One region of the Bradyrhizobium sp. UBA2491 genome, then DNA from elsewhere that is predicted to be linked to it. Evidence: predicted binding sites of a transcription regulator. Region 1 holds the regulator's gene; each other region holds the start of a gene.
The links. The regulator LexA, encoded in region 1, represses DNA repair genes until DNA is damaged. The targets are predictions, from matches to a motif close to TGTTCNNNNTGTGTTCNG.

Region 1 (7,941 bases):
GGCGACCGGCGACGAGCTCGTGATGCCGGGATCGCGGCCCGGTCCCGGCCAGATCGTCTATTCCAATGGCTATGCGCTGCGGGCGCTGGCGCGCGCGGAAGGCGCCGAGACCGTCGATCTCGGGGTTGCCGCCGACACCGTGGAGGCGACCACGGTCGGCATCCGCCGGGCGCGCGAGGCCGGAGCCGACGTCCTGATCACCACCGGCGGCGCCTCAGTCGGCGACCACGACCTGGTCAAGCAGTCGCTCGAAGCCGAGGGCGTCGCGATGGCGTTCTGGCGGATCGCGATGCGGCCGGGCAAGCCGATGATGCACGGCCGGCTCGGCGCGATGCGGGTGATCGGCCTGCCCGGCAATCCGGTGTCGTCCTATGTTTGCGCCTTCCTGTTTCTGGTGCCGTTGATTCGTGCGCTGAGCGGCCGCAAGACCGTTCATCATGTCCGCACGAGCGCGCTGCTCGGCCGCGACCTCGCCGCCAACGACCAGCGCGAGGACTATCTGCGCGCCCGTCTCGAGGAGCGCGCGGACGGCTCGCTGGTCGCCACGCCCGTCATGCAGCAGGACTCGTCGCTGCTCGGGAATCTCGCTGCGGCGCGGGCACTTCTCGTGCGTCCGCCGTTTGCGCCCGCCGCTGCCAAGGGCAGTGAGTGTGAGATCCTGACGCTGCCGGAGTGAGGCTTTCGCGGCTCGCTGGTTGCGTGTTGCCTTGACCCGTTCACCGGAAATTAAGAGGTTGCGGAACACATATCGAACATATAGTGTCCGTTCATGATTTGTTTCGAGTACTGGTGTCTACAAACGGGAGGCCGCCAGGGAGCGCTTGCAGCAAGCACCATGCTCCCGAGGTCAGGCCCGGCCTGCAGGCCCCACTGAAGAGTCTCGGAATCGAACGACGCTATCAACCGGGGGAATACTCGAGATGCTCACGCGCAAACAGTACGAACTTCTGCGTTTCATCAATGAACGTCTGAAAGAGGCCGGCGTGCCGCCCTCCTTCGACGAGATGAAGGATGCGCTCGACCTGCGCTCGAAGTCCGGTATCCACCGCCTCATCACTGCGCTGGAGGAGCGCGGCTTCATCCGCCGCCTGCCCAACCGCGCCCGCGCCATCGAAGTCATCAAGCTGCCCGAACTCTCCGCCGGCGGCGGCAACGGCCGCCGCGGCTTCACCCCGAGCGTCATCGAAGGCACCCTCGGCAAGCGTCCCGCGACCCCGCCGGTCGCCGAGGACGACGGCAACCGCCCGGTGGCGGTCCCGGTGATGGGCCGGATCGCGGCCGGTACGCCGATCGAGGCGCTCCAGACCCGCAGCCACACCATCAGCGTGCCGCCCGACATGCTCGGCACCGGCGAGCATTATGCGCTGGAAGTGCGCGGCGACTCGATGGTCGATGCCGGCATCCTCGACGGCGACATGGCGCTGATCCAGCGCAACGACGTCGCCAACACCGGCGACATCGTGGTGGCACTGATCGACGAGGAGGAAGCCACGCTGAAGCGCTTCCGCCGCCGCGGCGCGTCGATCGCGCTGGAGCCGGCCAACACTGCCTATGAAGTGCGTATCCTGCCGCCGAACCGGGTCCGCATCCAGGGCAAGCTGATCGGGCTGTATCGCAAATACTGAGCGCAAATACGTGTACTGAGCCGCAAATACTTGCGGCGGCGAGGAACGAGCGACACATCGGATCGTTCCTTGGAAGATAGCGCAAGGTGCAGTCTGCCCGATGCGCTCCGATACCTCCCACGCAGCGTCGCGTGTTTGTGATCGGAGCGTTCAACGGCCAGTCGTACAATCGCCTCGAAACGAGCCGACACTCGTTCGCTATCGTCCACTCTGGTAGAGGCCCATGCCTCAAGGAGAGGCACGGGTCGCTACCTCGAAACGAGGAGCCATCCGATGTGTGACTATAGTCTGCACGCCGTGGCATCGCGCCCCGCCATTGTCGGAGAGACGCTGATCACGACGACCTTCCGCGGCACGTCGACCCGCGGTTTTGCTTCGGAGAACGATCCCACTGTGGCGGTCTGCATGCTGCCGGGTACCGAGCTCGCTTTCGCCGAGAACGTTCGCTACGACAGCCGCTGGATCTGGACCAAGACGATGGGCTTCCGGGTCGGCGTGTTCAACGAAGTCGAGCCCGACGTTCCGGATCGACATCATGACGCGGTCGAATTCCCCGACGGGAGCCATGTGCTGGTGACCCAGCTGGTCGAGGGGCAGCGCGTCAGCGTGCTGCAATTGCCGGCGCTGCATCCGGCGGTCGAGCACAAGCCGAAGGCTGTGGAGCGGCGGCCCTCCGCATTCGCGTCGCTGTTTTTGGGTTAAACGCATCGTCGCCGCGGAATGAGCTGTTCGGCGGCGAATGACCAAAGCGATTTCGAGCGACCCCGGACGTCGGGTTCCGGGGCGCGCTGGAAGATTTGCGTCGGCGGGCGCCTTGGCGCATCATCGCGCGCGGAGCATGTGCACCCACGGAGAGTGCACCCAAGGAAAGCCGCGCAGTGGTCGACAAGGTCACATGGCAGAAGGCTGGACGCGTCACGGAACCGGGTCGCTACATGTTCCGGTTCGGCTGGCTGACGGTGACGGCCGACGATTTGAAGGTCTGGGAGCAGTTTCCCGAGGCGACCTTCACACTCGTCAGGAAACCCGACGCCGGCCCCGATTCCGATGAATATCATCTCGGCCTGTTCGAACTGCCGACCGGCCCCTCGCCGGACAACGGCTAATCCTCGCCCTGTAGATCGCCCTCAGCCGGCGTCGCGTCCACGGCGGGCCGTGGCGCGGCGGCAGGCGCGCGCAGCGATGTCTCGCTCTCGCCGTCGCCAGGAACCGCAGGCGACCACGGCCGGTCGACCCCGCCGGGCCTGACCGCGTCGATGGCAAAGCCGTCCTTCGTCCGCCGCAGCACCAGCGCGCCGTGGCGCCGCAGCCGGTCGCCATCGACCACGGCGGCCGCGCAGCCTTGCGGCGCCGGCCGTGCCGTCACGATCAGCACCGCGCGCTCGCAATCGTCGGCCAACGCCTCCGGCCGCATCGCCAGCGCGACGAAGCCGCCGGGCCCCTGGCTCACGCAGCCGCTCGCATCACAGGACACGCCTTCGCCGAGCGAGGCATCGGTGGCGGTCCTCGCATCGGCGTCGGCCGCCAGCCACTCCTTCACCAGGAAGGCATCCTTGGCGCTGTGCATCAGATGCAGCCGCCCGTCGCCGCCGCGTACCGCGACGTTGCGGCCGTCGGCGGAGACCAGCACATCCGGCTGCGGCACCCGCACCGCCCACGCCGAGGCCACCACCAGCAGTACGGCGCCCGACCAGCGCAGTGGCGTGCGCAACAGCCCGAGCAGGATGATGCCGGCGCTGGCCAGGATCATCGGTCCGGTGCCAAACGCCGCCATCCGCCCAACCGCGCCGGGCAGCGCGGCGACCCATTGCGTCACCAGGATCATCCAGTCGATGCCAAATCCCATGATCGCCCAGAATACGCCGTCGAAGCCGAACGGCATGGCGGCGAGCCCGAGCAGGCCGGCCGGCATCACGACCGCCGACACCACCGGCATCGCCGCGAGGTTCGCCAGCAGCCCATAGGGCGTCACGCGATGGAAATGGAACGCGGCGTAGGGCGTGGTCGCGAGCCCCGCCACCAGCGAGGCCAGCATCAGCACCATGAGCTCGCGCCCGCCCCACAGCGCCACCCGCGCGGTCACCGAATGGTCGGGCGAAGCCAGGAGGTTCGGCAGCCCGATCTGCACCAGCGCGACCAGCCCGAGCGTCGCGGCAAACGACATCTGGAAGCTCGGGTGCACCAGCGCCTCCGGCGCGATCGCGAGTACGATCAGCGCCGCCACCGCCAGGGTGCGGAAGGTGATCGCACGGCGGTCGACGATCACGGCGATCAGCACCACCGCGGTCATGAAGAACGACCGCTGCGTCGCGACCTCGGCGCCTGAGAGCAGCAGATAGAATGCCGCGGCGACGAGCGCGGCCGCCGCCGCCCACTTCTTGATCGGATGTGCCGCCGTCAGCGCCGGAAACAGCGCAAGCAACGCCCGCACCGTGAAGAACACCACGCCGGCGACCACGGCCATGTGATAGCCGGAGATCGACAGCACATGGCCGAGCCCCGAGATGAACATCGCATCATTGACCGGCGTCGTGATCGCGTCGCGCCGCCCGGTAAGCAGCGCGGTGGCGATCGCGCGCTGGTCGCCATCGAGCGTGGTGCGGATGCGGGCGTCGATGGCGTCGCGCAGGCCTTGCATGAAGGCAGCGTAGCGCAGCGCGAAGCCGCCGGCCGCGGGCGGCTCCCTGGTCTTGACTGCACCCATCACGAAGCCGGACGCGCCGATGCCCTGGAAATACAGGTCGCGGCCGAAATCATAGGAGCCCGGACGCTGCGGCCCGAGCGGCGGCATCAGTCGCGCCTTCAACTCGACGAAGCTGCCGACCTCGGGCGCCGTGCCCTTCTTCACCGAGAGCCTGACGCGCTCCAATCTGGTGTTGTCGCGCGGGCTCTCCATCGACACCACGCGCAGCACGAAACGGTCGGTCTTCTCCCGGATGTCGCGCGTCTCGACGAACCCGGTCAGCGCCACCGAGAACATCGGGCGCGCCAGCACGGCATGCGCGATCCTCGCCGTCTTCCAGGTCGCCGTCGCAAAGCCTGCGGCGACCGCGGCCAGCAGCACCAGCGCGGCAAACACCCTCCGCCGCCGCAGCAGAACAGCGAGCAGGCCGAGCGCAATCGCGACGATGGCCGCGACCGCCAGCACCGGCTCATGCTCGGCCGCGAAATAGAACGCAATGCCGGTCCCGAACGCCACCGGCACCCAAGGTAGCAGCCGGCCAGCGCCCGCCTCCGCGCGCGCCCATTGCCGCAGCGTCTCGACGAAAGGCCGCCAGGTGCTGGCGGACACCGGGACATAGCCACCGGCCGGCACAGCAGCGCGCGGCGGCCACGTCCCGGCATAGCCGCGTTTGCCGCCCGGGGTGGTGCCCTGCTCCGCCATTCCGCTTGCGATCCCTGCCGGGCGGCAGGCTAGCGGATGCCGCAGTCACCCGACTAGCGGAACGGAACCGAAACACGCAACCGGGGGCTGTGACCTGTGGGGACAGCCGGGCGCTGGCAGGAGCCTAGATCAGCGGTGTCTGCGACGAGACGTGGTGGCAGGCGATCTTCCAATCGCCCTCCTCGCGCGTGATCACCCAGGTGATCTTGACGACGAGCGACGGCGCGTCGCCGTCGAGGAAGAAGGATGCGATGCCCGCCATGTTGACGAGACCGTCGTTGACCCGATCGGTCCTGACATCGCTGAATTGAACGCGCGGCGCGCGCCAGCGCGGCAGGCCGGCAAAATAGGCTTTGACGCCGTCGCGGCCGCGATACAGCGTCGGGTTGGAGCCGAAGAAGAACGCGTGCTGCGAATAGAGCGCCGAGAGCGCGTCGGCGTCGAGCGTGCTGAATCCGGCAGACCATTTGGCAATGATGCCGGAGGCGATATCGTCGGTTTCACTTGGCATCGATCGCGTCCGTCTGTTGTCGCTCTACTGCGCTAGCTCTTGCCGCCGACTTCCTTGGCGAAGGTGTCGCGCAGGCCGATGGTGCGGTTGAACACCAGCCTGTCGGGCGTCGAATCCGCATCGCGGACGAAATAGCCCTGCCGCTCGAACTGCATCGCGTCGGGCGAATTGCCCTCGGCGATCGCGGGCTCGACCCGGGCATCGCTGAGCACTTCCAGCGACTGCGGATTGAGGTCGGCGGCGAAGCTGGCGGCGTTCGGGCTCGGGTTGGCGAACAGCTGGTTGTAGACGCGGATCTCCGCGGGCTTTGACTGCGCCGCCGGCAGCCAGTGCATCGTTGCCTTCACCTTGCGGCCGTCAGGCGCGTTGCCGCCCTTGGTCAAGGGATCATAGGTCGCGCGCAGCTCTGTGACCTCACCGGCGTCGTTCTTGATCACGCCCGTGCATTTGATGAAGTAGGCATAGCGCAGCCGCACCTCATTGCCGGGCGAGAGGCGGAAGAACTTCTTCGGCGGGTTCTCCATGAAGTCGTCGCGCTCGATATAGAGCTCGCGCCCGAACGCGATCCTGCGGGTGCCGGCTTCGGGATTGTCGGGATGGTTGATCGCCTCGAGCTCCTCGACCTGGCCTTCCGGATAGTTCTCGATCACGACCTTCAGCGGCCGCAGCACCGCCATGCGGCGCAGCGCGGTGCGGTTCAGCTCCTCGCGGATACAGAATTCGAGCATGCCGACATCGACCACGCTGTTGGCCTTGGCAACGCCGATCCGCTTGATGAATTCGCGCACCGCCGCCGGCGGCACGCCGCGCCGCTTCAGGCCGGCGATGGTCGGCATGCGCGGATCGTCCCAGCCGGAGACATGGCCGTCGCGGACGAGCTGGGTCAGCACGCGCTTGGACAGCAGCGTGTAGGTCAGATTGAGCCGCGCGAATTCGTACTGATGCGGCTTCGAGGGTACCGGCAGCTTGTCGAGCAGCCACTCATAGAGCGGGCGGTGATCCTCGAACTCCAGCGTGCAGATCGAATGGGTGATGCCTTCAATGGCGTCCGACTGGCCGTGCGCATAGTCGTAGCTCGGATAGATCGACCATGTGTCGCCGGTCCGCGGATGGTGCGCGTGCAGGATGCGATAGAGCACCGGGTCGCGCAGATTGATGTTGCCGGCGGCCATGTCGATCCTGGCGCGCAGCACGCGGGCACCGTTGGAGAACTCGCCGGCCTTCATGCGGCGGAACAGGTCGAGGTTCTCCTCGACCGAGCGGTCGCGGAACGGCGAGTTCTTGCCGGGCTCGGTCAGCGTACCGCGCGAGACGCGGATCTCCTCCTGCGACTGGTCGTCGACATAGGCATAGCCCGCCTTGATCAGGCCCTCGGCCCAATCGTACAGGCGCTCGAAATAATCCGACGCGAAGAAGAGGTTTGTCCCCCAATCGTAGCCGAGCCAATGGACGTCGGCCTGGATGGAGTCGATGTACTCCTGCTCCTCCTTGGTCGGGTTGGTGTCGTCGAAGCGCAGATTGCACTGGCCACCGAACTCCTGCGCGATGCCGAAATTCAGGGCAATCGACTTGGCGTGGCCGATATGCAGGTAGCCGTTCGGCTCCGGCGGGAAGCGGGTCACGATCCGGCTGTGCTTGTGGGAGGAGAGATCGGCCTGGACGATGTCGCGGATGAAGTCGCGCCCTGCCTCTGCCGTCGTGTCAGTCGTCATCAAATGGTTCCCTGGAGGAGTCTGGCTGATCTTCTGCCAAATTCGGGCCGTCGGGCCAAGCCCGGTTTGCCCGCTCAAATGCCCGCCCAAGCCTTTAGTTATGTTCGGTTCCTGCTATACACCACCGCCGTTCACACATACGTCTTGCAGCAACATGACCGATTCCGTCGTTACCCGCTTCGCCCCCTCGCCGACCGGCTTCCTCCATATCGGGGGTGCCCGCACCGCGCTGTTCAACTGGCTCTACGCCAAAAAGCTCGGCGGCAAGATGCTGCTCCGGATCGAGGACACCGACCGCCAGCGTTCAACCAAGGAGGCGATCGACGCCATCCTGGACGGCCTGAAGTGGCTGGAGCTCGATTGGGACGGCGACGTCATCTACCAGTTCAGCCGTGCCGCCCGCCATCGCGAGGTCGCCGAGGGCCTGCTTGCCGCCGGCCGGGCTTACCACTGCTATGCGACGCCTGAGGAGCTGACGGCGATGCGCGAGAAGGCGCGCACCGAGGGCCGGACCCGGCTCTATGACGGCATGTGGCGCGACCGCGACCCCGCGACCGCCCCTGATGGCATCAAACCGACCATCCGCCTCAAGGCGCCGCAGACCGGCGAGACCGTGATCGAGGACCAGGTCCAGGGCCGCGTGGTCTGGCAAAACGAGAACCTCGACGACCTCGTGCTGCTGCGCGGCGACGGCACCCCGACCTACAT
Region 2 (7,941 bases), on a different contig from region 1:
TGTGGCGGCGGGGGCGGTCATCTATCCCATCGTGAGGTCATCGTCCGCGAAGGCGGACGATCCAGTACTCCGTGACGGCAGCGCCCAGCAACCGACGTCTCGGCGTACTGGATGCCCCGCCTTCGCGGGGCATGACAACACCTAGCCACTGGCGATCGTTGGATACAAGTCTTCCCAATTTGGATTGCCTTCTTCGATCAAGCGGATCTTCCACGCTCGATTCCACTTCTTCAGCCTCTTCTCACGGCGAATCGCATTCTCAGGATCATCGAATATTTCGAAATAAACCAGCCTCACGACGCCGTACTTCCCGGTGAAGCCTTCGACCAATTTCAGTTTGTGCTCGCCGACTCTTCGGATGAGGTCATTTGTCACACCGATGTGGAGCGTGCCGCCGATGCGGCTAGCAAGGATGTAGACGTAGAAGCTGCGCGTTCCCAATTGCGGCCTCTGGGATACTGGATCGCCCGATCAAGTCGGGCGATGACACCGAGTGGGTGGCGCGAGCGCCAAACAGACTTCTAAAGCGCCCCTCACTCCCCCGCCTGTAGCTTGCGCGGGGCAGGGAACAGCTCGGGTGTGCCGCTTTTGACGAAGCGCGGCACCTCGATCGGTGTCTCGGACTTGCTGAAATCGAGCTCCTCAATGCGGCCGGCGCGCTTCTCGATCTTGTCGGCGGAGATCAGGATCTGCCTGACGTCCTCGTTGACCTGTCCGAAATGGGTTTGCAGCTTCAGCACGCGATCGCGCAGGCGGCCGAGATCGTCGCCGAGATGCATCACCTCGTTGCGGATCTGGTCGGCGGCGTCGCGGATGCGGGCGTCCTTCAGGATCTGCTGCATCACCTGGATCGCCAGCATCAAAAGCGACGGCGACACCAGCACGACGCGGGCGCGATAGGCCTTCTGGATCACGTCGTCGAAGCCGTCATGGATTTCGGCATAGACCGATTCCGACGGCACGAACATCAGCGCGGTGTCCTGGGTCTCGCCCGGGATCAGGTATTTCTCCGCGATGTCGCTGACATGCTTGAGCACGTCGGTGCGCAATCGCTGGCTGGCGAATTTGCGCTCCTCGTCGCTGCGTGCATCGTGCAGCGCGGTCATCGCCTCCAGCGGAAATTTGGCGTCGATGCAGAGCGGGCGTTGGTCGGGCAGGAACACCACGCAGTCCGGCCGCTTGCCCGTGGTCAGCGTGTACTGGAACTCGAACGAGCCCTTCGGCATGCCGTCCTGGACGATCGCTTCCATCCGTGCCTGGCCGAACGCGCCGCGCGACTGCTTGTTGGCGAGCACGTCGCGCAAGGTCGTGACCTGGGTGGTGAGCTCGTTGAGGTTCTTGTGGGCGTGGTCGATGATGCCGAGCCGCTCATGCAGCACGCGCAGCGAATCCATCGTGTTGCGGGTGGATTGTTCCATCGACTGGCCGACCCGGTGGGTCACCGAATCCAGCCGCTCGTTGACCGCGCGGGCCATCTCGGCCTGGCGGCCGGCCAGCGCCTGCGCGAAGGCGTCGACCTTGGCGTCGACCCGCCCGGAGGATTCGCTCTGCGCCCGCAGCATGTCCGCGAGCCGTTCCTCCAGCTCATCGGCGCGAATGGCCTGGGCCATCGCCAGTTCCGCGCCGCGCCGGCTGCCGCGCGCGATCACCACGGCGATCGCAAACAGCAGGATCAGCGCCAGCGCGCCAAGGCCGATCAGGGCGTCGGAGACGCGGACCGGAAGGTCGCCAATCGTGAGCAGAATCTCGTTCATGCCGCCAGTTGTAGCCGATTCGCGGCCGGGCACGAACGAAGAGGGAACGTTTGCGGTAAATGATGTCCTGATTGGCCTGGTTAAGCTCGCGTAAAGAAACGTGGTTAACGTTGTCTGAATGGGTTCCGGGGCGCATTGACCCCATGAGGTCACCGGCTTAAATCGCCGCCATGGCTTTAAGAGAAATCATCATCCTGCCGGACAAGCAGTTGCGGCTGGTGTCGAAACCGATCGAGAAGGTGACGCCGGAGATCCGCAAGCTCGCCGACGACATGCTCGAGACCATGTATGACGCGCCCGGCATCGGGCTGGCGGCGATCCAGGTCGCGCAGCCGCTGCGGCTGATCACCATGGACCTCGCCAAGCGCGACGAGAACGGCGAGACCACGCCGCAGCCGCGGGTGTTCATCAACCCGGAGATCATCTCGCATTCGGAAGAGCTGTCGGTCTACGAAGAGGGCTGCCTGTCGATCCCCGAATATTACGAGGAGGTCGAGCGCCCGGCGCGGGTGCGGCTGCGCTTCATCGACCTCGACGGCAAGCTGCATGAGGAAGATGCCGAGGGGCTCTACGCCACCTGCATCCAGCACGAGATCGACCATCTCAACGGCGTGCTGTTCGTGGACTATCTGTCGAAGCTGAAGCGCGACCGCGTGTTCAAGAAGTTCGAGAAGGCCGCCAAGCGCGCGGCTGAGTAGCAACGCTCATTCGCCGTCATGCCCGGGACAAGCCCGGCCATGACGGAGACCTCCAACTCCTTCCGAGCTTGACCGCATGCCTCTTCGCCTGATCTTCATGGGCACGCCTGATTTCGCGGTGCCGACGCTGCTGGAGCTGGTCGCCCATGGCTATGAGGTCGTGGCGGTCTACACCCGCGCGCCAAAGCCCGGCGGGCGGCGCGGCCTGCAATTGCAGCCGACGCCGGTCGAGCAGGAGGCGCGGCGGCTCGGAATTCCCGTGCTGACGCCGAAGACGCTCAGGACCGCGGAGGCGCTTGAAGCGTTTCGCGCCCACGACGCCGATGCCGCCGTCGTCGTGGCCTATGGCATGATCCTGCCGCAGGCCATTCTCGATGCGCCGAAGCTCGGCTGCTTCAATCTGCACGCCTCGCTGCTGCCGCGCTGGCGCGGCGCCGCGCCGATCAACCGCGCCATCATGGCCGGCGATGCCGAGAGCGGCGTGATGGTGATGAAGATGGATGTCGGCCTCGACACCGGCGACGTCGCGATGGCCGAGCGGCTGCCGATCACCGACAGCATGACGGCATCCGACCTGCACGACGCGCTGGCGCCGCTCGGCGCCGATCTGATGGTGCGGGCGATGGGCGCGTTGCAGCGTGGCGGCTTGCAGCTGACCGGGCAGAGCGAGGATGGCGTCACCTACGCGGCCAAGATCGAGAAGGCCGAGGCGCGGATCGACTGGACGCAGCCGGCGCACGCGGTGCTGCGGCACATCCACGGGCTGTCGCCATTCCCCGGCGCCTGGTGCGAGCTCGCCGGCGAGGGCGAGCCGGTGCGGCTGAAGATCCTGCGCTGCGAGCTGGCGAAAGGTTCGGGCCAGCCCGGTGACGTGCTCGACGACAATCTTGCGATCGCCTGCGGCGACGGCGCAGTGCGGATTCTCGAGCTGCAACGCGCCGGCAAGGGACCGATGAAGGCGGCGGACTTCCTGCGCGGCACGCCGCTGAAGCCGCCTGCGCGGCTGAGCTGATGCCGCGCTACAAGCTCACCATCGAATATGACGGCACGCCGTTCTCCGGCTGGCAGATCCAGGACACCGCGCCGACCGTGCAGGGTGCACTGGAGACGGCGGTCAAGGCGATCTGCGGCGAGGACGTGCGTGTGCATGGCGCGGGGCGCACCGACGCCGGCGTGCATGCGCGCGGCCAGGTCGCGCATTGCGACATCGTCAAGCACTTCCCGCCGGGCCGTTTTCGCGACGGGCTGAACGCGCATTTGCGGCCCGATCCGATCGCCGTGCTCGCGGCCGATATCGTGCCTGACGATTTCGAGGCGCGGTTCTCGGCGATCAAGCGGCATTATCTCTATCGCATCACCAACACCCGCGCGAACCTCGCGCTCGATGTCGGCCGGGTCTGGCGCGTCCCGCGCGCGCTCGATGCTGATGCGATGCATGACGCCGCGCAGCGCCTGCTCGGCAAGCACGATTTCACCACCTTCCGCGACACCGAGTGCCAGGCCAAATCGCCGGAGAAGACGCTCGATCAGCTCGACGTCACCCGCGACGGCGATGCGATCAATATCGTGACGTCGGCGCGCTCATTCCTGCACAGCCAGGTGCGCTCGATGGTCGGGTCGCTGGTCTGGGTCGGCGAGGGGCGCTGGCGCGCCGACGATCTCGCCGCCGCGCTCGCCGCCCGCAACCGCGCCGCCTGCGGCCCTGTCGCCCCGCCCGACGGGCTCTATCTGATGCGGGTGGATTATTAGGCGAGGTCGACTGCGTAGGATGGGTAGAGCGCAGCGAAACCCATCATGTGCGCCGCGGCTTCGAAGCGATGGGTTTCGCTACGCTCTACCCATCCTACGGGCTACCTACCGCATCTGGTATCGGTAGATCGCTCGTGACCACAACGCCTACTGTGCATGGGGTTGTTTTTCGACTTTTTGTCCAGCCAGCCGGCCGGATCACGCGAAATACCGCTCCAGCACGCCGCGATAGATCCTGGTCAGCTGCTCCAGATCGGCGACCGGCGTGCGCTCGTCGATCTGATGCATGGTCTGGCCGACCAGGCCGAACTCGATCACCGGGCAGTAGCTCGAGATGAAGCGCGCATCCGAGGTGCCGCCCGAGGTGGAGAGCTCCGGCTTGCGGCCGGTGATCTGCTCGATCGCGGCGACCGCGAGGTCGGTGAACGGGCCGGGCTTGGTGACGAACACGTTCGAGTTCGAGGGCATCCAGTCGATGTGGGCGCGGATGCGGTTGCCGCAGGCCTTCGCCAGCCGTTCGTCGACCAGCTGCCGCAGGCTCTCCTGCGTATGATTGTCGTTGAAGCGGATGTTGAATTTGGCCCGCGCCTGGCCGGGGATCACGTTGCCCGCGGTGTTGCCGACATCGACGGTGGTGAATTCGAGGTTGCTGGCCTGGAATTGCGCGCTGCCGTGATCGAGCGGCTCGTCGCTCAGCGCCACGATCAGCCTGGAGATGTCAGGCACCGGGTTCGAGGCGCGGTGCGGATAGGCGACGTGGCCCTGCACGCCGTCGACGACCAGCGTACCGGATTGCGAGCCGCGCCGGCCGATCTTGATCATGTCGCCGAGCACCTCGACATTCGACGGCTCGCCGAGCACGCAATGGTCGAATTTCTCGCCGCGCTCGGCGCACCATTTCAGCAGCTTGACGGTGCCGTTGATCGAGACGTCCTCCTCGTCGCCGGTGATCAGGAAGGAGATCGAGCCCTTTGGTTGACCGTCGTGCTCCCTGAGATATTGCAGCACCGCGGCGACGCTGCAGGCGATGCCGCCCTTCATGTCGACGGCGCCGCGGCCGTAGAGATAGCCGTCCTTGACCTCGCCGGAGAATGCGCCGAGCGTCCACGCCGCTTCATCGCCGGGCGGCACCACGTCGGTATGCCCGGCAAAGGTGATATGCGGCGCCGAGTTGCCGATGCGGGCGTAGAGATTGTCGACATCGGCGGTGCCGGGCTCGGAGAAGGTCACGCGATGGACCTCGAAGCCTGCGGTTTTCAATAAATTTTCGAGAACGCCAAGCGCGCCGGCATCGGCCGGGGTGACGGACGGGCAGCGAACCAGATCGCGGGTAATCGAGACAGCATCACTCATGCGTTCCGCTTAACACGTCACGGCGCGGATGGGCCAGCCTTGTTCGCTGTGTCGCAGCCGCCGATCAGTCCCGCAGCAGCTCGTTGATGCTGGTCTTGGCGCGGGTGCGCTGGTCGACGCGCTTGACGATCACCGCGCAGGCGGTAGCGGGTCCCGGCTGGCCGTTCTTCAGCGGCCTGGCCGGCAGCATGCCGGGCACCACGACGGCATATTCCGGGACTTCGCCGACGAAGATCTCGCCGGTCTCGCGATCGACGATCTTGGTCGAGGCGCCCAGGAACACGCCCATCGACAGCGATCAGGGCTTCAGCCGCTGCAAGAACCCGGTGAGGTCGTCGGTGACATAATCGACATGAGCAGCGTCGCGGCCTTCGAGCTCCCAGGTCTCGCGTACCACCTCCCGGCTGCCGTCGGGCACCACCAGCACGGTGGTCATGCCGAGTTCATGTGGCACCACCAGGTTGCGCGCGAGGTCCTCGAACATCGCGGCTTTCGCCGGATCGACGTCGTGCAGCCTGAGGAATTTCTGGTAGGTCTGCGGCGCCGGCTTCGGTTCGAGATCGGCGGCGATGATGTCGAACACGCCGTCGAAATGGTTGCCGATGCCGAGCCGGCCCAGCACCGCATCGACATGGTCGACCGAGCCGTTGGTCAGAATCAATTTGCGCCCGGGCAGCTTTTCGATCGCGGCTCCCATCGCCGGATTCGGCTCGAGCGGCGAGTGGTCGATCTTGTGCACATAGGCGAGATAGTCGTCGGCCTGCACGCCATGCTCGGTCATCATGCCGCGCATCGTGGTGCCGTAGCGCAGGTAATAGTCCTTCTGTAGCCGCCGTGCCTCCTCGGGCGAGATGTTCAGCCAGTTGCTGACGAATTCGCCGATCCGCGCGTCGACCTGCTGCCACAGATTGACATGGTGCGGGTACAGCGTGTTGTCGAGATCGAACACCCAGGTCTCGACATCGGAGAAGTTGCGCGGAGTTTTCATTATGTCCCTCCAACGTTCAGCGCGAACGTCGCCATGCTCTCCGGCGTCGTCCTGGCGCAAGCCAGGACCCATACCGCGGAATCCATCAATAAGGCGCGATGCCCGTCGTTCTTCGCCAAACGCAGTCTTGTGGTTATGGGTCCTGGCTTTCGCCAAGACGACGGTGATGTATGTGGCGCCGTTATCTTCATCACGGCATCGCGAAGCGCAGCGTCTTGCCGCCGCTGGTCATGTCGACGGTGGTGAAGCCGAGCGCGGTGAGGCCGCGGGTGGCGCAATCGCCCTGCTCGTTGACCTCGAACTTGCTGTCCCGGGTGCATAGCTGCACCGCGCCGCCCCAGTTCAGCGGCTTATCCTTGATGCGGATGGCGCGGTTGTCGCTGTCGACCGCTTCGGCGAAGGAATAGATCTGCTTCGGCGTGCCGGTGACGTCGGGGTGCAGGCACGTGCCGGGGTCGATGCGATACCAGCCGCGGCTGGTCACCACCTTGCCGTCGTCGGTCGCGACCGCCGCCATCACCCTGTGCGGCGTGTCGTTGCACCAGGTCAGTCCCGATGGCGACGGCTTCTGCACGGCATCGATCATGGTGGCGAAGAAATTCGGCGACTGCACGATGTCGCTGGCGAGCCCCCGGCTCTTGAGGAAGGCGGCGAGCGCAGCCTGTGTCTTCGGCCCGTCGACGCCGTCGATCGGCGCGGCGTCATAGCCCGCGATCACCAGCAGGCGCTGGATCGCGGCGAGCCGGGCCTGCTCGTCGTCATATTCGCTGTCTTCGGCGAGATAGGCGACGAGGTTGCCGTCATCGGTCTGGGTCGGCGTGATCTGGGTGAACTGCGCCGGCGTCTGGCCGGAGCGACACTGGCGCGCGGCGGCGATCACGAAATTGTCCTGCGCGACGCACAGCGTGTCGGTGCCGTTCTGCGGAATCGGCGAGGCGCCATAGACGCCGAGCGCACGCGCGTTGAGCAGCACGCGGTCGGCGGTCAGTGCGCCCTGCACCACCACGCGGCAGGTTGCCGGATCGATCCGGAACCAGCCGCGGGTCGCGGTCGCGGCCTTGTCGTCGATGCCGATCGCGGCCTCGATCACGTAGCTCATGCGGTTGCAGAGCTTGAGGTCGGCATGGGCCGGCGCCGACGAGAACAGGAACGACACCAGCGCGGCCGGCAGCGACATTGCGAGCCGCGCCGCCGGTGACCGGCGAGGGCGCCTCGCCGTGTGTCCCGCGCCTGCCATTACTTATGGATCAGCGTGCCGGTGCCCTGGTTGGTGAAGAGCTCGAGCAGCACCGCGTGCTGCGTCTTGCCGTCGATGATGACGACGCCCTGCACGCCCTGTTCGAGCGCGTAGATGCAGGTCTCGACCTTCGGGATCATGCCGCCGGAAATCGTACCGTCG
Region 3 (6,704 bases), on a different contig from region 1:
CCCTTGATCTGGTCGAAGCAGCTGCGGGCGAAATCTGGATCGTAGCCGCGCGCCACCATGTTGCCGACCAGCTTCTCCTCATAGCTGCCGATGGTGCCGAGATTGCGGAAGGTCGCCATCGAGCGGCGCAGGCCGTTGGCCTCCTCGGAGGAGAAATGCGCCGCCTCGATCGCGATCCGCATCGCCTGCTCCTGGAACAGCGGCACGCCCAGCGTCTTGTGCAGGACGTTGTAGAGTTCGTTCTTGTCGCCCTTGTCAGATGCCGGCGACGGATAGCTCACCTGCTCCTGCTTGTTGCGCCGGCGCAGATAGGGATGCACCATGTCGCCCTGGATCGGTCCGGGGCGCACGATCGCGACCTCGATGACGAGATCGTAGAAGGTGCGCGGTTTGAGCCGCGGCAGCATGTTCATCTGTGCCCGGCTCTCGACCTGGAACACGCCGAGCGACTCGCCACGGCACAGCATGTCGTAGACCTTCTCGTCGTCCGGCGGGACCGAGGCAAGCTCCCAGCGTTTGCCCTTGTGGTCATCGATCAGATCGAAGCATTTGCGGATGCAGGTCAGCATGCCCAAAGCGAGCACGTCGACCTTCATCATGTGCAGCGCGTCGACGTCGTCCTTGTCCCATTCGATGAAGGTGCGATCGTCCATCGCGGCGTTGCCGATCGGCACATAGGTGTCGAGCCGGTCCTGAGTCAGCACGTAGCCGCCGACATGCTGGGAGAGATGGCGCGGAAACTCGATCAGCTCGGTGGCGAGCTCGACCGCGAGGTTGATCATCGCATTCTTTGGATCGAGCCCGGCCTGCCGCACCTGCATGTCGTTGAGGCCCTTGCCCCAGCTGCCCCACACGGTGTCGGCGAGCGCCGCGGTGACATCCTCGGTCAGCCCGAGCGCCTTGCCGACGTCGCGGATCGCGCTGCGCGGACGATAATGGATCACGGTCGCGATGATCGCCGCGCGATGCCGGCCATAGCGGCGGTAGACATATTGCATCACCTCCTCGCGCCGCGAATGCTCGAAATCGACGTCGATGTCGGGCGGCTCCAGCCGCTCCTTGGAGATGAAGCGCTCGAACAAGAGATCGACCTTGGTCGGATCGACCGAGGTAACGCCGAGCACATAACAGACTGCCGAGTTCGCCGCCGAGCCGCGGCCCTGGCACAGGATGTTCTGGCTGCGCGCATAGTGCACGATGTCGTGCACGGTGAGGAAGTAATGTGCGTATTTCAGCTTCCTGATGAGACGCAATTCCTTGTGCAAGGTCTTCTTGAGTTTAGGCGAAATCCGAGTTGGAAATTTTCGGTGCGCTCCCCTCCAGGTCAAATCCTCCAAATGACGCTGCGCGGTCTTGCCCGGCGGCACCGGCTCGTCGGGATACTGGTATTTGAGCTGGTCGAGCGAGAATGAGATGCGCGCGGCGAAGCGCATGGTTTCCGCGATGGCGGCTGGCCAGTCGCGGAACAGCCTTGCCATTTCATGCGCCGGCTTGAGATGCCGCTCGGCGTTGGCTTCAAGCCGGCGGCCGACCGCCTCAATGGTGGTCTTTTCGCGGATGCAGGTCAGCACGTCCTGCAACGGACGGCGCGCGGGATGGTGATAGAGCACCTCGTTGGTGGCGAGCAGCGGTACGCCCGCTTCGGTGGCGAGGCCATGCAGCCGTGCGAGGCGGCGCCTGTCGTCGCCGCGATAAAGCAGGCTCGCGGCGAGCCAGACGCCATCGGCAGCGCTCGCATTCAATTGAGCGAGCACGTCGAGCGCGTCATCGGTCTCGAAACGATGCGGCAGCGCCAGCACCAAAAGCTGACCTTCGGCGAAATCGACGAGATCAGGCAAGGTGAGCCGGCAGTCGCCCTTCTCGACGCGCTCGGATTTTTGTGTTGACGCGTTTTCTTCACGCGAACCGGTGTCCACTTCGCTGGAAAACGCTCTGCCGCCGCCGCGCTTGCCGCGGGTCAATAGCTGGCACAGCCGGCCATAGGCGGCGCGGTCGCGCGGATAGACCAGGATGTCGGGCGTGCCGTCGATGAAGACGATGCGGGCGCCGACCAGGAATTTGGGCGGATGGGCGACCTTCTCGCTGTCGAGCTCCTTCCAGGCGCGCACCACGCCGGCCAGCGTGTTGTGATCGGCGATCCCGATCACGGGGATTCCGAGCTCGCTCGCCTGATGCACATAGGCGCGCGGATCGGAGCCGCCGCGCAGGAAGGAGAAATTGCTGGTGATGCCGATCTCGGCATAGTCGGGCAGAGGTGTTGTCATGCGAACAGCCCGTGGACATACCAGTTGGCTGGGACCGGCTTGCCTTCCTCGTCGCGCAGCTCGCTTTCGTACAGACCGTCGCGAAAGATCCAGAAGCGCTGGCCCTCGGCATCCTCGACCCGGAAGTAATCGCGGGTCAGCGATGCGCCGTCCTGCTTCCACCATTCCATCGCGATCCGCTCGGGGCCCTCGACCCGCACCACCGCGTGCAAGGCGCGCCGCCAGGTGAACTGGTGCGGCGGACCGTCCGGCACGCTCGCGAATGGCACCTTGATCGGCTCGGGCCGCTCGAACAGCCTGAGTGGCCGTAGCGGCGGCTCGCCCGTGACGCGCTCCGGCCAGGCGGCGGCACTGGCGGCGGCCAGATGATGCTGCGCCGGCAGTGCGAGCGTCGCGCGCTCGGGGATGTGGCTCTCGAGCGGCAGATGCACGACGACGCGTTTGCCGCCGATACGGGCGGCGATGCGATCGATCAGCGCCGATATCTCGTCATTGTCGTGCACCGTGGCGTCGAGATCGCGCTGCTGCTGCACCACGATCTCGGTACGCCCTGCGGCAAGGCGGATGAGATCGAAGCCGAAGCCGGGATCGAGCGGATCGTTGAGCGCATCGAGCCGCTCGCGGAACAGGCGGTCGATCATTTCCGGCCGCGTCACCGGCCGACCGGTCTCGACCATGATCGCCGCGACCTTGCCGTCGGTGCGAAAGAAGCTCGCTTCCAGTTGCCGGGCGCCCTTGCCTTGCTTGTCCATAGCGGCGACCAGCATTTTGGCGAGGCTCGAGAGCGTCGGCGCGATCACGGTATCGGTTGCGACCGGATCGGGGAAACGCTTCTCGACGATGTAATCGGGCAGCGGCTTGCGTGGGCTGATCGGAGCATCGCCCTGTCCGAGCGCGTGGCCGAGCAGGGTGGTGAAGGCCGAACCGAACCGTGCCGAGATCTCGTGCGGGGCGCGCGCGGCAACATCGCCGATGATCTTCAGGCCGGCACGGCGCAGGCCGGTGGTGATGGCAGGATCGGCGCCGAGCGCGGAGACCGGCAACGGGCCGACCGCGTGCGCCTCCGCGCCATCGGCAACGATCTTGCCCGAGACATGGCGCGTCAGCGTGCGCGCCGCGATCGAGGTGCCGGCAATCGCCGCGCTGACGGCAAAGCCGCGCCGGCTCAGCGCGCCGGTCACGACCTGCAGCAGCGCGCGCTCGCCGCCGAACAGATGCGCGCAGCCGGTGATGTCGAGGAACAGGCCATCAGGCGCGTCGAGCGCCACCAGCGGTGTGAAGCGATCGCACCAGTCGGCGATGTCGTTCAACGTCTTCAGGTCGGCCGCGGGATCGGTGTCGTAGACGGTGAGCTCGGGACAGATCGCGCGCGCATTGGCGAGCGGCAGCCCGATCGACAGCCCGGCCCGCACCGCGGCCTCGTCGACGGCATGCAGCAGGATGGCGTTGTGGTCTTTTGCGACCACGACGCTGGGGAGTTCGTTGCTCTTCGTAAGGGACGCATGAGCGGACGGGTTCCCTCCCCCCTTGTGGGGAAGGGTTAGGGAGAGGGGTAAGCCATGTACGCCGGCGTCTGTGGTCCCCCTTTCTCCAACTCTCCCCCGCAAGGGGGGAGAGAGCCCTGCCGATGTGCTCGCCTCACTTGAAGGTTCAGCCACCTCCCGCGCATCAGCTTGCGAGGCGATGTCCTGCGCGAGCTTGCGCTTGATGCGGTCGATGGGCAGGCGTGGCAGCCACAGGCTGAGGATACGCCGACGGTTCACTGAACTGGCACTCATCACATTTCCATTCCATGATCCATCGCCCGACCGGGCCATGACGATTGCGCACTAGTTCGGCATCGAAGCGCGGCGCGCCCCAGGCGGAGGCCGCATTGCCGGGCGGCGAATGCGCCGCGCGCACGATCCAGCGCGTCTCCGCGGTCGAGGGGATCGGCGTCGCCGCGATCCGCAGCACCAGCGCGGTGACGCCGGCAGCCTGCGACGCAAGCGTCAATTTGCGGCTGGCGACGAGATCGAGCTGGCGCGCCTCGCCCCAGACCTCGAGCACCACAGCGCCGAGCGCATCGCAGGCCAGCGCATCGGCCGCGGTGCGCAGGGCGCCATCGACATCGGCGGCGCGCACCGTGACCAGCAGGCGCGGATCGAGGCCGAGCTCGGCAAGCCCGCGCATCGACAGCGCGCCGTTCTCGCGGTCGGAAAAATCCTGCCGCACCCACACCAGCGGCTTGCGCGCCGATAGCCGTCCGGCGAGCCCCGCGATGAAGCCGGTCGCCGCGCCACTTTGATGGCCGGCCGCGAACACCTCGTGCAGCGCAGCCGGTGCAAGCCCGCCGCGCAGCATCGCGTCGGCGCCGCTGTGACCGAGCGCAACGCGGCTCGGCATCGCCGCCTCCGATGACGCCTCGATGCGCGCGATGCTGCCGCGCAGAGACGTAAGCGTACCCGTGCGTGCGCCGTTCATTGCGCCGCTCCTTCCAACCAAAATTTGAAGCCGTCACTGACCTGAACAGAGAGCCAGGGACTGGCCCAAATGTTCATGATATGTTCTAATATAAAGCTAACAGGGCCAGCGGAGTCAATCGGATTGGTGAGCCTGCCGATTCATCAGCGGAATCAAGGGGTTTGGAAGCGGCCGCACCGGCCTTCTCCGCTTTCCCCGCGGCGGTGAGGCGCACGGGCCCGGACATCGGCGGCGTGACGGAAACGGAGCAATCGCATGCATCTCATCGTGCTCGACAACGACACCGATTTCGAAGGCTGGCGCAAAGCCGCACGGCAACTGGCATCGCATGACGTCAGGCCGGCGGACGTCACATGGCAAATACGCAGTGACGACGCGTTGCTGCCGACATCCCGCGCGAACGAGATGCCCGACGCGCCGCAGGTGCAGTTCAACGTCCCCGCCAGATTCGTCGAGCTGGCGCGAACGGCGATCCTGCATTGCCATGACGAGCGCTTCGCCCTGCTCTATCGCCTGCTGTGGCGACTGCGCAGTCATCACGATCTGCTCGGCACGACCATCGATCCTGATGTCGCCGAAGTCCATGCAATGGCACGCGCGGTCTATGGCGACATCGACAGGATGCATGCGCATCTCCGCTTCCGCGAAATCGGCCGCGAGCACAAGGCGCACTACGTCGCCTGGTTCGAGCCCGAGCATCATATCGTCGCGTCCGCCGCACCGTTTTTCGCCAGCCGCTTCGCCGACATGCCGTGGTCGATCCTGACCCCGGATGTCTGCGCGCATTGGGACGGCCACGCGATCTCGATCACGTCAGGCATCGCCAAGTCCGAGGTGCCGAGCGAGGATCGGCTCGAGGAGGTCTGGCGGCGTCATCACAACGGCCTGTTCAATCCCGCCCGGCTGAAACTGATGGAGGCGCCGCAGGCCTATTGGAGGAACCTGCCCGAGGATTCGATCATTAAGCCTTTGATCGAAGACGCCATGCGCATGACCAGCGGTCCCTTCATCGCACGCCGGGCGAGCGAACCGCAGAAGCGGCAGGATGTGCCGATACCCCGCAAGCAGGCCCATGACAGGCAAGCCCATGAAGCGATTGGTGACGCGATCGCCGCCTTGCGCGAAGAGGCCGCCGCTTGCCGCGCCTGTCCACTGTGGAAGGACGCGACACAGACCGTGTTTGGCGAAGGCCCGCAGAACGCGACACTGATGCTGGTCGGCGAACAGCCTGGCGACAAGGAAGACCTCGCCGGCCATCCGTTCGTCGGACCGGCCGGGCAGATGCTCGATCGTGCGCTCAAGGAAGCGGGTATCGATCGCGCCAAGGTCTACATCACCAACGCGGTGAAGCATTTCAAATTCGTGCAGCGCGGCAAGGTCCGGCTGCACCAGAAACCGGGCACGGCGGAGATCCGCACCTGCCGTCCATGGTATCAGCGCGAGCTCGCCGCCGTCAGGCCGGAGCTGGTGGTGGCGCTCGGCGCGACCGCAGCGCAAAGCGTGCTCGGCAAGATCACGCCGATCAACAAGAACCGCGGCAGGCTGATCGAGCACGACGGAACCAGGGTGCTGGTCACAGTGCATCCTTCTTATCTGCTGCGGTTGCCAGACGAGAGCACCAAGGCACTGGAATATCAGCGTTTTATCGACGACCTGAAGATCGCGGCAGGTCAACTGCGCGACGCCGCCGATGCGGCTTGAGTTCCGCAAGACCAGCGGAACTGGAAGACGCACAGCCCTGTGCGAAACTGCTCTGAAATACCTACAACCTTTAATTGATCCGTGATAGCGTAGCACATTCAGACGGTATCGGGCGTCATGTTCACGCCATGACGTACCCTGAGGCAGGCGCGCTGCGCGGTTCGACTAGCCCCAATCGTGCGGCGCGCCACCTCATCTCACCACCTCACTCGCGCGCTACCTCATCCAGCCAGCCGACCCATCTCGTCGCCGCGCTCGTCGGATACTTCGTCGTGA
Region 4 (7,941 bases), on a different contig from region 1:
GCCATCTCAACCTGCACAAGACCTTCTGCATCCCGCATGGCGGCGGCGGCCCCGGCATGGGCCCGATCGGCGTCAAGGCGCATCTTGCGCCCTACCTGCCGGGCCATCCGGCGACCGACGGCGCGACAGCGCATGCCGTCGGCCCGGTCTCGGCCGCGCCGTTCGGCTCGGCGTCGATCCTGACCATCTCCTACATCTACATCCTGATGATGGGCGGCGAAGGGCTGACGCGCGCCACCGAAGTGGCGATCCTCAATGCGAACTACATCGCAGCAAGGCTGCAACCGCATTTCCCGGTGCTGTACCGCAACGAGCGCGGCCGCGTCGCGCATGAATGCATCGTCGATCCGCGGCCGCTGAAGACGACCAACGGCGTCACCGTCGACGACATCGCCAAGCGGCTGATCGACTACGGCTTCCATGCGCCGACCATGAGCTTCCCGGTGGCGGGCACGCTGATGATCGAGCCGACGGAATCGGAATCGAAATTCGAGATCGACCGCTTCTGCGATGCGATGATCGCAATCCGCAAGGAGATCGCGGAGATCGAGAGCGGCCGCTGGAAGGTCGAGGCGTCGCCGCTGCGCCACGCCCCGCACACCGTGCACGACATCGCCGACGATGTGTGGGACCGGGCCTACACCCGCACCGAGGGCTGCTTCCCGGCAGGCGTCTCGCGGTCCGACAAATACTGGAGCCCGGTCGGCCGCGTCGACAATGTCTACGGCGATCGCAACCTGGTGTGCTCCTGCCCGCCGATCGAGGATTACGCGGAGGCCGCGGAGTAACGCGGGCTCCGTCGTGGAATGTCGTAGCAACCATCAAGCGGGCATGGTTGCTGCGAGGTCCGGTTCAAAGCATCGAAAACAACCCCATGCACCGTAGGGATTGGGGCGACTGGTCATCCACCGGCACTAGATCCGGTGGGTAGGACGGGTAGAGCCAACCGGACCGCGCGTGCGTGCACCTGCTGGCTTTCCCCATGCTACGATCCCGCAATTCGGCTATCGCTGAATGCGCGGGACCAACGCCGCCGCAGGAGGAACATGCGCGAGGAATTCTGGTTTCACTTCCCGTTTCGCGTCCGCTATTCGGAGGTCGACGCGCAGGCCGTGGTGTTCAACGCCCACTATTTGACCTATTTCGACACCGCGATCACGGAATACTTCCGCGCGCTCGGCTACGACTATCTCGGCGAGGTCAAGCGGACCGGCATCGACTTCCACACCGTGAAGTCGGTGGTCGAGTACAAGGCGCCAATCCGGTTCGACGAGGACATCGAGGTCTGCGTCCGCGTCGCGCGGATCGGCCGCTCCTCGATCAACCTGGCGCTCGCGATCTTCGCCAAGGGCTCCAACGATCTGCGCGCCACCGGCGAGATCATCTGGGTCGCGACCGACCAGACGACCCATCAATCGGTCGCCGTCACGGACGATCTGCGGGCGCTGATTGCGAGCCGGGAAAAGGCGCTGCCGGCGGGCTGAGTTGACTACGGTCTGGTCAGCGTCGGAGCAATGCGCCAGAGATTGTCGTTGGTGAGGTGCGTGCCGCCCCACCAGCGATCGATCGGGTTATGGCTGCTGAAGTCTTCCTGGTGCGCGATGATCGCTTCGCCGAACTCGGTCAGCCGCGGATAGCTTGCAGCGTAGCGCGCGTGCCAGCTCCTTTTGCTCTGCGGTCGTTCGAGATCGGTCACCGCAGGCGACGGACCATCCGCGAGGCCGTCGAGCAATGAGAAAAGTTCGAGTTCCCCGAACACATTTCCGGGGTGCCAGAATCGATGAAGGAGTCCAAGCGCTGAAAAGCCGTCGTAACGTGCGATCAGCTCGAGAAGTCGCATTTCAGTTGCGCCAAGCCCCGTCGCGCGGGAGGGCAATTCTGCAACCAAGGCAAGCTGCGCCGACCTCAGAAATGGCAGTGAGCTAAGGTCGCTCTGCAAGCAATCCAGAAAAGGCATTGGGGTGGCTGCGCGATAAGCCGACCAGGTCGCACTTCCGATATTGAGTTCGACCGGGCCGACGTCGACCGTCAACACATCCTCTGGTTCGGGCATTTCTTCAACCGGCATCGTCAGATCGAAATCAACAAGACGCAACTTCAACCTGGCCGCTGTCTCGGGATGATATCTGAAGAAAGCCAGAAGGAAGACCAGTTGCAGCTGATCGTTCGGATACTGTTCGAACCAGAGCTCGATCACGTCATACGGTTCGCAATACTCGACGAGCGAAAGGTGCCTGCGAGCCCGGACTTCATCGGAGAACAATCGCCATGAACACCAATCCGACCAATGACGACCCGGGCCCTGTCCGGAACGCGCGCCAAAATAATCTTCGAACTCTTCTACCGGGGGCAACGGCCCCCAAACGAAGCGAAAGCGAAATTCAATGACCGCCTCTGCCAGACCCGAGCGCGCGAGACGGATACCGGAACCAGTCAGAATCAAACGCTTCATCATCCAACCTCGCCGAACGCAAAACAAAACGGGCGCCGAAGACGTCGGCAACTCAACGTCCTCAGCGCCCGCTTGCAGCGAAATGATTGAGCCTTACTCCTCCGTCGGCTCCTCGCCGTCGGCGTCGCGCTCGGGCGTGCCGGCGAGGATCTGCTCGGAGATCAGGCCGGAGTTCTGCCGGATCGCGGCTTCGATCTTGCTGGTGATATCGGGGTTGGCGCGCAGGAACGCCTTGGAATTCTCGCGCCCCTGGCCGAGCCGCTGGCTGTCATAGGAGAACCAGGCGCCGGACTTCTCGACGAGGCCGGCCTTGACGCCGAGGTCGAGTATCTCGCCCATCTTGGAGACGCCCTCGCCATACATGATGTCGAACTCGACCTGCTTGAAGGGCGGCGCCAGCTTGTTCTTCACCACCTTGACGCGGGTGGTGTTGCCGACCACCTCGTCGCGCTCCTTGATCGCGCCGATGCGGCGGATGTCGAGGCGGACCGACGCATAGAATTTCAGCGCATTGCCGCCGGTGGTGGTTTCCGGCGAACCATACATCACGCCGATCTTCATGCGGATCTGGTTGATGAAGATCACCATCGTGTTCGACTTGTTGATCGAGGCGGTGAGCTTGCGCAGCGCCTGGCTCATCAGGCGCGCCTGCAAGCCCGGCAGCGCATCGCCCATCTCGCCCTCGAGCTCGGCCTTCGGCACCAGCGCGGCGACCGAATCGACCACCAGCACGTCGACTGCTCCCGAGCGCACCAGCGTGTCGCAGATTTCCAGCGCCTGCTCGCCGGTGTCCGGCTGCGAGATCAGCAGCTCGTCGATGTTGACGCCGAGCTTGCGGGCATAGACCGGATCGAGCGCGTGCTCGGCGTCGATGAAGGCGCAGATGCCGCCCTTCTTCTGGCCTTCCGCCACCGTATGCAGCGCCAGCGTGGTCTTGCCCGACGATTCCGGCCCGTAGATCTCGACGATGCGGCCCTTCGGCAGGCCGCCGACGCCGAGCGCGATATCGAGCCCGAGCGACCCCGACGACACCGTCTCGACATCCATCGAACGGTCGTTCTTGCCGAGCTTCATCACCGAGCCCTTGCCGAACTGACGCTCGATCTGGGAGAGCGCGGCTGAGAGGGCCTTGGACTTGTCCATGGAGGATCCTTCGACGATACGCAGTGCAGTGGCGGACATTTGGGATGTGCTCCTTATGGCGAGGATTCGCTAGCGGGACAAACGGGGCGGATGCGATCAGGTGGAATGCGTTGTTGATAGGAATCTCGTACCACGTTTGTTCTATGTTCGCAATATGTTCTTTTCGCCGGAAAGGTGCTGGCCTGCTTCCATCCCCCGCGGCCCGTTTTGAAAATTATGTTGGCCTGGTTTGGACTTAACCGCGCATCAACCATGGGTTAGCTGGTGTTCTCAGTAGTCTTACTGAGCGGCCATATCCCACGTTCTGGGCACTTCGATTTTTATGGCTCGATTTCTTCTTAGCTTAAAGCGCTTCCGTGGAACCTTACCCTCACCTGACGATTATGCTCCCCGTTCCGGGCAGGGAACCGAATGAGGGAAAGGGAAATGGGTCCGAAACGTCGCCGCGTGAAGCAGACAAACTCACTTGAAGAAAGACTTTTAGAGCGCACAAGACAGCTACGCCAACAGGCCGCAGCGCTCCCTCCAGGTATCGAGAAAGAAGCTTTATTGAAGCTAGCTCGCCAAGCTGAAGCCGGGGCTCGCATGACCGAATGGTTGCGCGCTCCCAGCCTTCAATCACAGACCTGACAAAGGCCGCCTCTGTTGGCGGCCTCTCCATTTATACCCGCCAGTTCCATTGTACATGCTACAGACTGGCCCGTTTTGCTTTGGCGAGTGCCTATTTCGGCCAGTACCGCCGGAAAGGCGCTGTCCGTATTTGACCCCGCCGAGGGTCCTAATTCGAATCCGCTAGTGTCGTAAATCGTTTAGCCACCGATCTCGTTGGTGTTATTCGCCTGTTATGGTTTTCAAGTTCATAAGCGCGAATGGAATCTCACTACCGAACTTGTCAGTGCGGAGCAGTTTACGAGCGCACTGAAACACCGATCCCTGAACGGCAGGCCGCGAGCTTCGAATGCTCTTTCTGTGGGACGACACTGGAAACCTGGAACTCCGCAATGGTGCCCACATATAAGTTTCTTGCTGGCCCCGTACGCACTTAGGAACGCCGCTAACCTATGTTAGTTAGGGCGCAGGGGTTCTAGGTACCCATGGGCAACGACGGCCATGTGTGAAAAGTGCATCGAGTTCGATCGTAGGATTGCGCACTACACGCGGCTTTCCACAAAAGTCCTCGACCAGCAGGCACTGGATGGCATCACCAAATTGCTGGCCGATCTGCAAGGCAAAAAGCGCGAGTTGCATCCCGATACGCCCGGCATGCCGGATTGACTAAGCGTGACGACCAAGAGGATGAGCAGTGGGAAATGAGCGCGTTCCCCTGTCCGGCTTGCTCGCAAAAAATGAGGCTCGTGGGCAAAGAACGTGCCGTGCCCGGATCAAGCGGTCACGTTCTGACATTCCAGTGTGAGTGCGGCCAAGTGTTCTCGACTAGAGATTTTCAGTAAGGCCGCCTCAGTAGGCGGCCTCTGCATCGATGAATGGCACCTGCAACGTCTCGTTATAGCGAGGATGAATCCGGTCGAGTTTCCTCCCGAAGTCGTCGTACCCATCGCTCAACTTCCTGACCGATGTCACTGAAGCCAAATGCTCCCGCATCGTCTTCATGACTGCATTCCGAGCCGCACATGACGGCAAGTACGTCGGCCGTACGAACAGACCATTTCCACCTGCTTCGTCCGCGCCGCTTCAGCAGGATATCGGACACCGCGAAGCGGCCGTCGCCCACCCCACAGGTCACGCCGCAACCCTTTCCGGGAAGCCGCGGCGCAGTTGGTCCAGCAGCCGTTGCTCACGCTCGATTCGACTTCTGTAAAGTTCGCGTTCCTCCTCATTCTTCGCGCTCGCCAGCAGCAGGCGATAGTGGCCGATAACCTTCTCGCTACCGCGAATTAGCAAGTCTTGAATGCCGCTCATGACGACGTCACCATGCTTGAGGAGCCGACGATGAATCTTTGGGAAGGGGGAATATCGCCGGGAATGTCTCGGCCATCAGAGCATCGAGCGCGGCCTGCTCGTCGGCCATCCGCCTATCGATGAAGTTTCGCTCGAGATCAGACAAGTTAGTCCTGAGCAATCCGCGATAGCGGTGGATGTTGTTGCGGTGCGTACGGATACGCGCCAAGTTTTCATCGAACATCATCGTCACCCCGCTTCAGGCCGCAGCGCGCCGCTCGGCCGACCGACGCCGCATCGGTTTGCCGCCCGGCGGGTGTCGGGGACCACCATCGAGCGCACAGAGCGCGTCGAGAATCTCATCGATGGTGACCGGGGCCTTCAATCCTTCGGGCGCCCGCAGCGAGGGGCAGGACGCGATTGCAGAGGCATCCGATGCCCATGACGCCAGGATCGCGCGTTTCTCTCCAAGGCTAAGACCCGGATGAGCGATCACGTCTCGCGGGCGTTCGAATCTGGTGCTGGGATGAAGTCGATAATCGAAATCGAATACATTGTCGTCAATTGCGGTCGTCGGCCGCATGGCTGCCTCCATTTCTGAGACGCGTTGAGGAGAAGCCGCGCGGGGAATCCCGCGCGGTCGATACCTAGCCGTTGTTGTGCGATCAGGCCGCTTTGGATTCGATCTGCGTCACGTTGCTCGGCGCAGTGCCGCCGATCGCGATCCGGCGCGGCTTCTTCGCCTCGGGAATCTCACGCATCAGGTCAACGATGAGCAGGCCGTTCTCGAAGCGGGCGGCCTTGACCTCGACGTGGTCCGCGAGCGTGAACTGACGCTTGAAGTTGCGGGCCGAGATGCCGCGATGCAGGAAGGTCCGCTCTTCCTTTTCGCTCTTGCGGCCCTCCAGCGTGAGGACGTTCTGCTCGACCGTCAATTCAACTTCGTCCGGTTTGAACCCGGCAAGCGCGACCGAGATCTGGAAGCGGTTCTCGTCGAGACGTTCGATATTGTAGGGGGGATAGCTTTCCTCGCCCACACGCTGAGCGGCTTCGGCGAGGTCGAAAAGACGGTCGAATCCGATGGCCGACCGGAACAGGGGCGAAAAATCTACAGTGCGCATAGCCAGATCCTCCTGGGAGCAAAATGGTTACGAGCGGCACCGGACACGACCGGTGCCCGTCTCAAGTGGCGGGACCCTGTACGGCGTCCCGATCGCCGTGGTGGCGACGCCGATAGAATTTGTAGGGTCGGAAAAAGTTTCAAGAGGGCCGCGCAAATTTTTTCGGCCTAATGCGGCGCTGCGGCGCAACAGGTCAAGTGCAGACGTTCCCCGCCGGTCAGGCGATGTCTGCGCTAGCCCGGGAGGCAGACAATCCAAGTGCACGCCAGCTCCTGCCCTTGCTGGCGATGAGCAGACGGGCGCGGCTCGGCGCCGAAAACGCCGGGTCTTCCACGATGTAGTCGAACACCTCGCCGTAGCTGAGGCCAAGCTTTTCATGAATCAAAGCCCAATGAGCGCCATCTGGAAGGTCCAGCGCATCGACCTCCTGGATGACCTCACGCACGCGCTCTTTCGACGGGCGGCTCATTCCATTCTTTAGGCTGAATACGACCGGGACGAGATTCACATACGTGATTTTACGGAATTGCTGCGCTAGCGAGACGAGATAGAATTTTGGCCCCGGGGCAGGTTTCAGTTCAGATGATTTTCAGATTTTCCCGGTCGAGCCGTTCGCGTGACGCGGCTCTCTAGACTAGCTTCCACTGGCCCCCTCGCGGGGGCTATTTTTTTGGGCGCCGAGCGTGGATAGAGTGGCGGATTAACTTGGCCGCTGCTTAAGCAATCACGTCGGCGACTGAAGGCCGGGCGAGCTTAACCATTCGCTCAAGTGAGCGGCCGTCTCGTCCTGACGAGCCCTCTTTAGAAGCGCCTCTCTTTCGGCGCATGGTGGCAACGTCTTCGCCTGCGCGCGCAAGCGCATTGCTTCGTCGGCAAGACGTTCTTCAAGGGTCTGAGTTTGCTTGAAACGACGACGCTTGATGACCATGCGCTGTGCTTTCCTGTTGGAGCAAGGCGGGCGCGCGTCTTTGCGTTCTCATCACCGATGGATACCGGGGGCCGTGCGGTGATGCGAGGGCAATAGACGCCCTCACTGTATCGTTCCTAAAGAATTCGGGTGCGGTCCGTATTTGACCCCGCCTGTCCTAGTTCGAATCCCGCAGTTTCCTGAATCGTTTGGCCGGAATGTCCGGGCCGAGCCTATGCACTGTGATGGGCATCACTGGTTTATGGGTGTCCCAATTTGTTCTCGCGAGGTTCTAACTAGGACAGCACCAGAAAAAAGGCCCCAGAACCTGGCAGGCTGGGGCCAAAGTTGAGACTTTGATGTCGTAAAGGCGCCGTGATCAGCGGTGCCTTTGGCACCACGCGTGAGTGGTCCCGAGC

Region 2: a site for LexA is predicted at 1,786-1,803, ahead of B2W55_RS28660 (DNA recombination protein RmuC). Genes of this name have one in related genera too.
Region 3: a site for LexA is predicted at 4,798-4,815, ahead of B2W55_RS07605 (ImuA family protein). Genes of this name have one in related genera too.
Region 4: a site for LexA is predicted at 3,740-3,757, ahead of recA (recombinase RecA). Genes of this name have one in related genera too.

The regions. Positions count from the first base shown of each region.
Region 1 is NZ_DDOP01000066.1:68,347-76,287, forward strand. It holds gene glp (gephyrin-like molybdotransferase Glp) at 1-676, shown strand, start outside; gene lexA (transcriptional repressor LexA) at 921-1,625, shown strand; gene B2W55_RS22095 (hypothetical protein) at 1,899-2,327, shown strand; gene B2W55_RS22100 (hypothetical protein) at 2,504-2,731, shown strand; gene B2W55_RS22105 (ComEC/Rec2 family competence protein) at 2,728-5,010, opposite strand; gene B2W55_RS22110 (YybH family protein) at 5,135-5,521, opposite strand; gene B2W55_RS22115 (glutamine--tRNA ligase/YqeY domain fusion protein) at 5,554-7,233, opposite strand; gene gltX (glutamate--tRNA ligase) at 7,388-7,941, shown strand, end outside.
Region 2 is NZ_DDOP01000081.1:142,284-150,224, forward strand. It holds gene B2W55_RS28650 (AmpG family muropeptide MFS transporter) at 1-21, opposite strand, end outside; gene B2W55_RS28655 (GIY-YIG nuclease family protein) at 142-441, opposite strand; gene B2W55_RS28660 (DNA recombination protein RmuC) at 534-1,754, opposite strand; gene def (peptide deformylase) at 1,925-2,452, shown strand; gene fmt (methionyl-tRNA formyltransferase) at 2,529-3,464, shown strand; gene truA (tRNA pseudouridine(38-40) synthase TruA) at 3,464-4,201, shown strand; gene dapE (succinyl-diaminopimelate desuccinylase) at 4,400-5,554, opposite strand; partial or broken gene B2W55_RS28685 (2,3,4,5-tetrahydropyridine-2,6-dicarboxylate N-succinyltransferase) at 5,619-5,849, opposite strand; gene B2W55_RS28690 (pyrimidine 5'-nucleotidase) at 5,853-6,545, opposite strand; gene B2W55_RS28695 (DUF1036 domain-containing protein) at 6,733-7,719, opposite strand; gene argB (acetylglutamate kinase) at 7,779-7,941, opposite strand, start outside.
Region 3 is NZ_DDOP01000024.1:424-7,127, forward strand. It holds partial or broken gene B2W55_RS07595 (error-prone DNA polymerase) at 1-2,264, opposite strand, end outside; gene B2W55_RS07600 (Y-family DNA polymerase) at 2,261-4,042, opposite strand; gene B2W55_RS07605 (ImuA family protein) at 3,933-4,727, opposite strand; gene B2W55_RS07610 (UdgX family uracil-DNA binding protein) at 4,983-6,428, shown strand.
Region 4 is NZ_DDOP01000041.1:27,453-35,393, reverse strand. It holds gene gcvP (aminomethyl-transferring glycine dehydrogenase) at 1-788, shown strand, start outside; gene B2W55_RS12970 (acyl-CoA thioesterase) at 1,047-1,484, shown strand; gene B2W55_RS12965 (hypothetical protein) at 1,490-2,452, opposite strand; gene recA (recombinase RecA) at 2,546-3,634, opposite strand; gene B2W55_RS12950 (hypothetical protein) at 4,706-4,870, shown strand; gene B2W55_RS12945 (hypothetical protein) at 5,336-5,515, opposite strand; gene B2W55_RS12940 (hypothetical protein) at 5,523-5,738, opposite strand; gene B2W55_RS12935 (hypothetical protein) at 5,754-6,077, opposite strand; gene B2W55_RS12930 (Hsp20 family protein) at 6,160-6,615, opposite strand; gene B2W55_RS12925 (hypothetical protein) at 6,833-7,084, opposite strand; gene B2W55_RS12920 (hypothetical protein) at 7,340-7,543, opposite strand.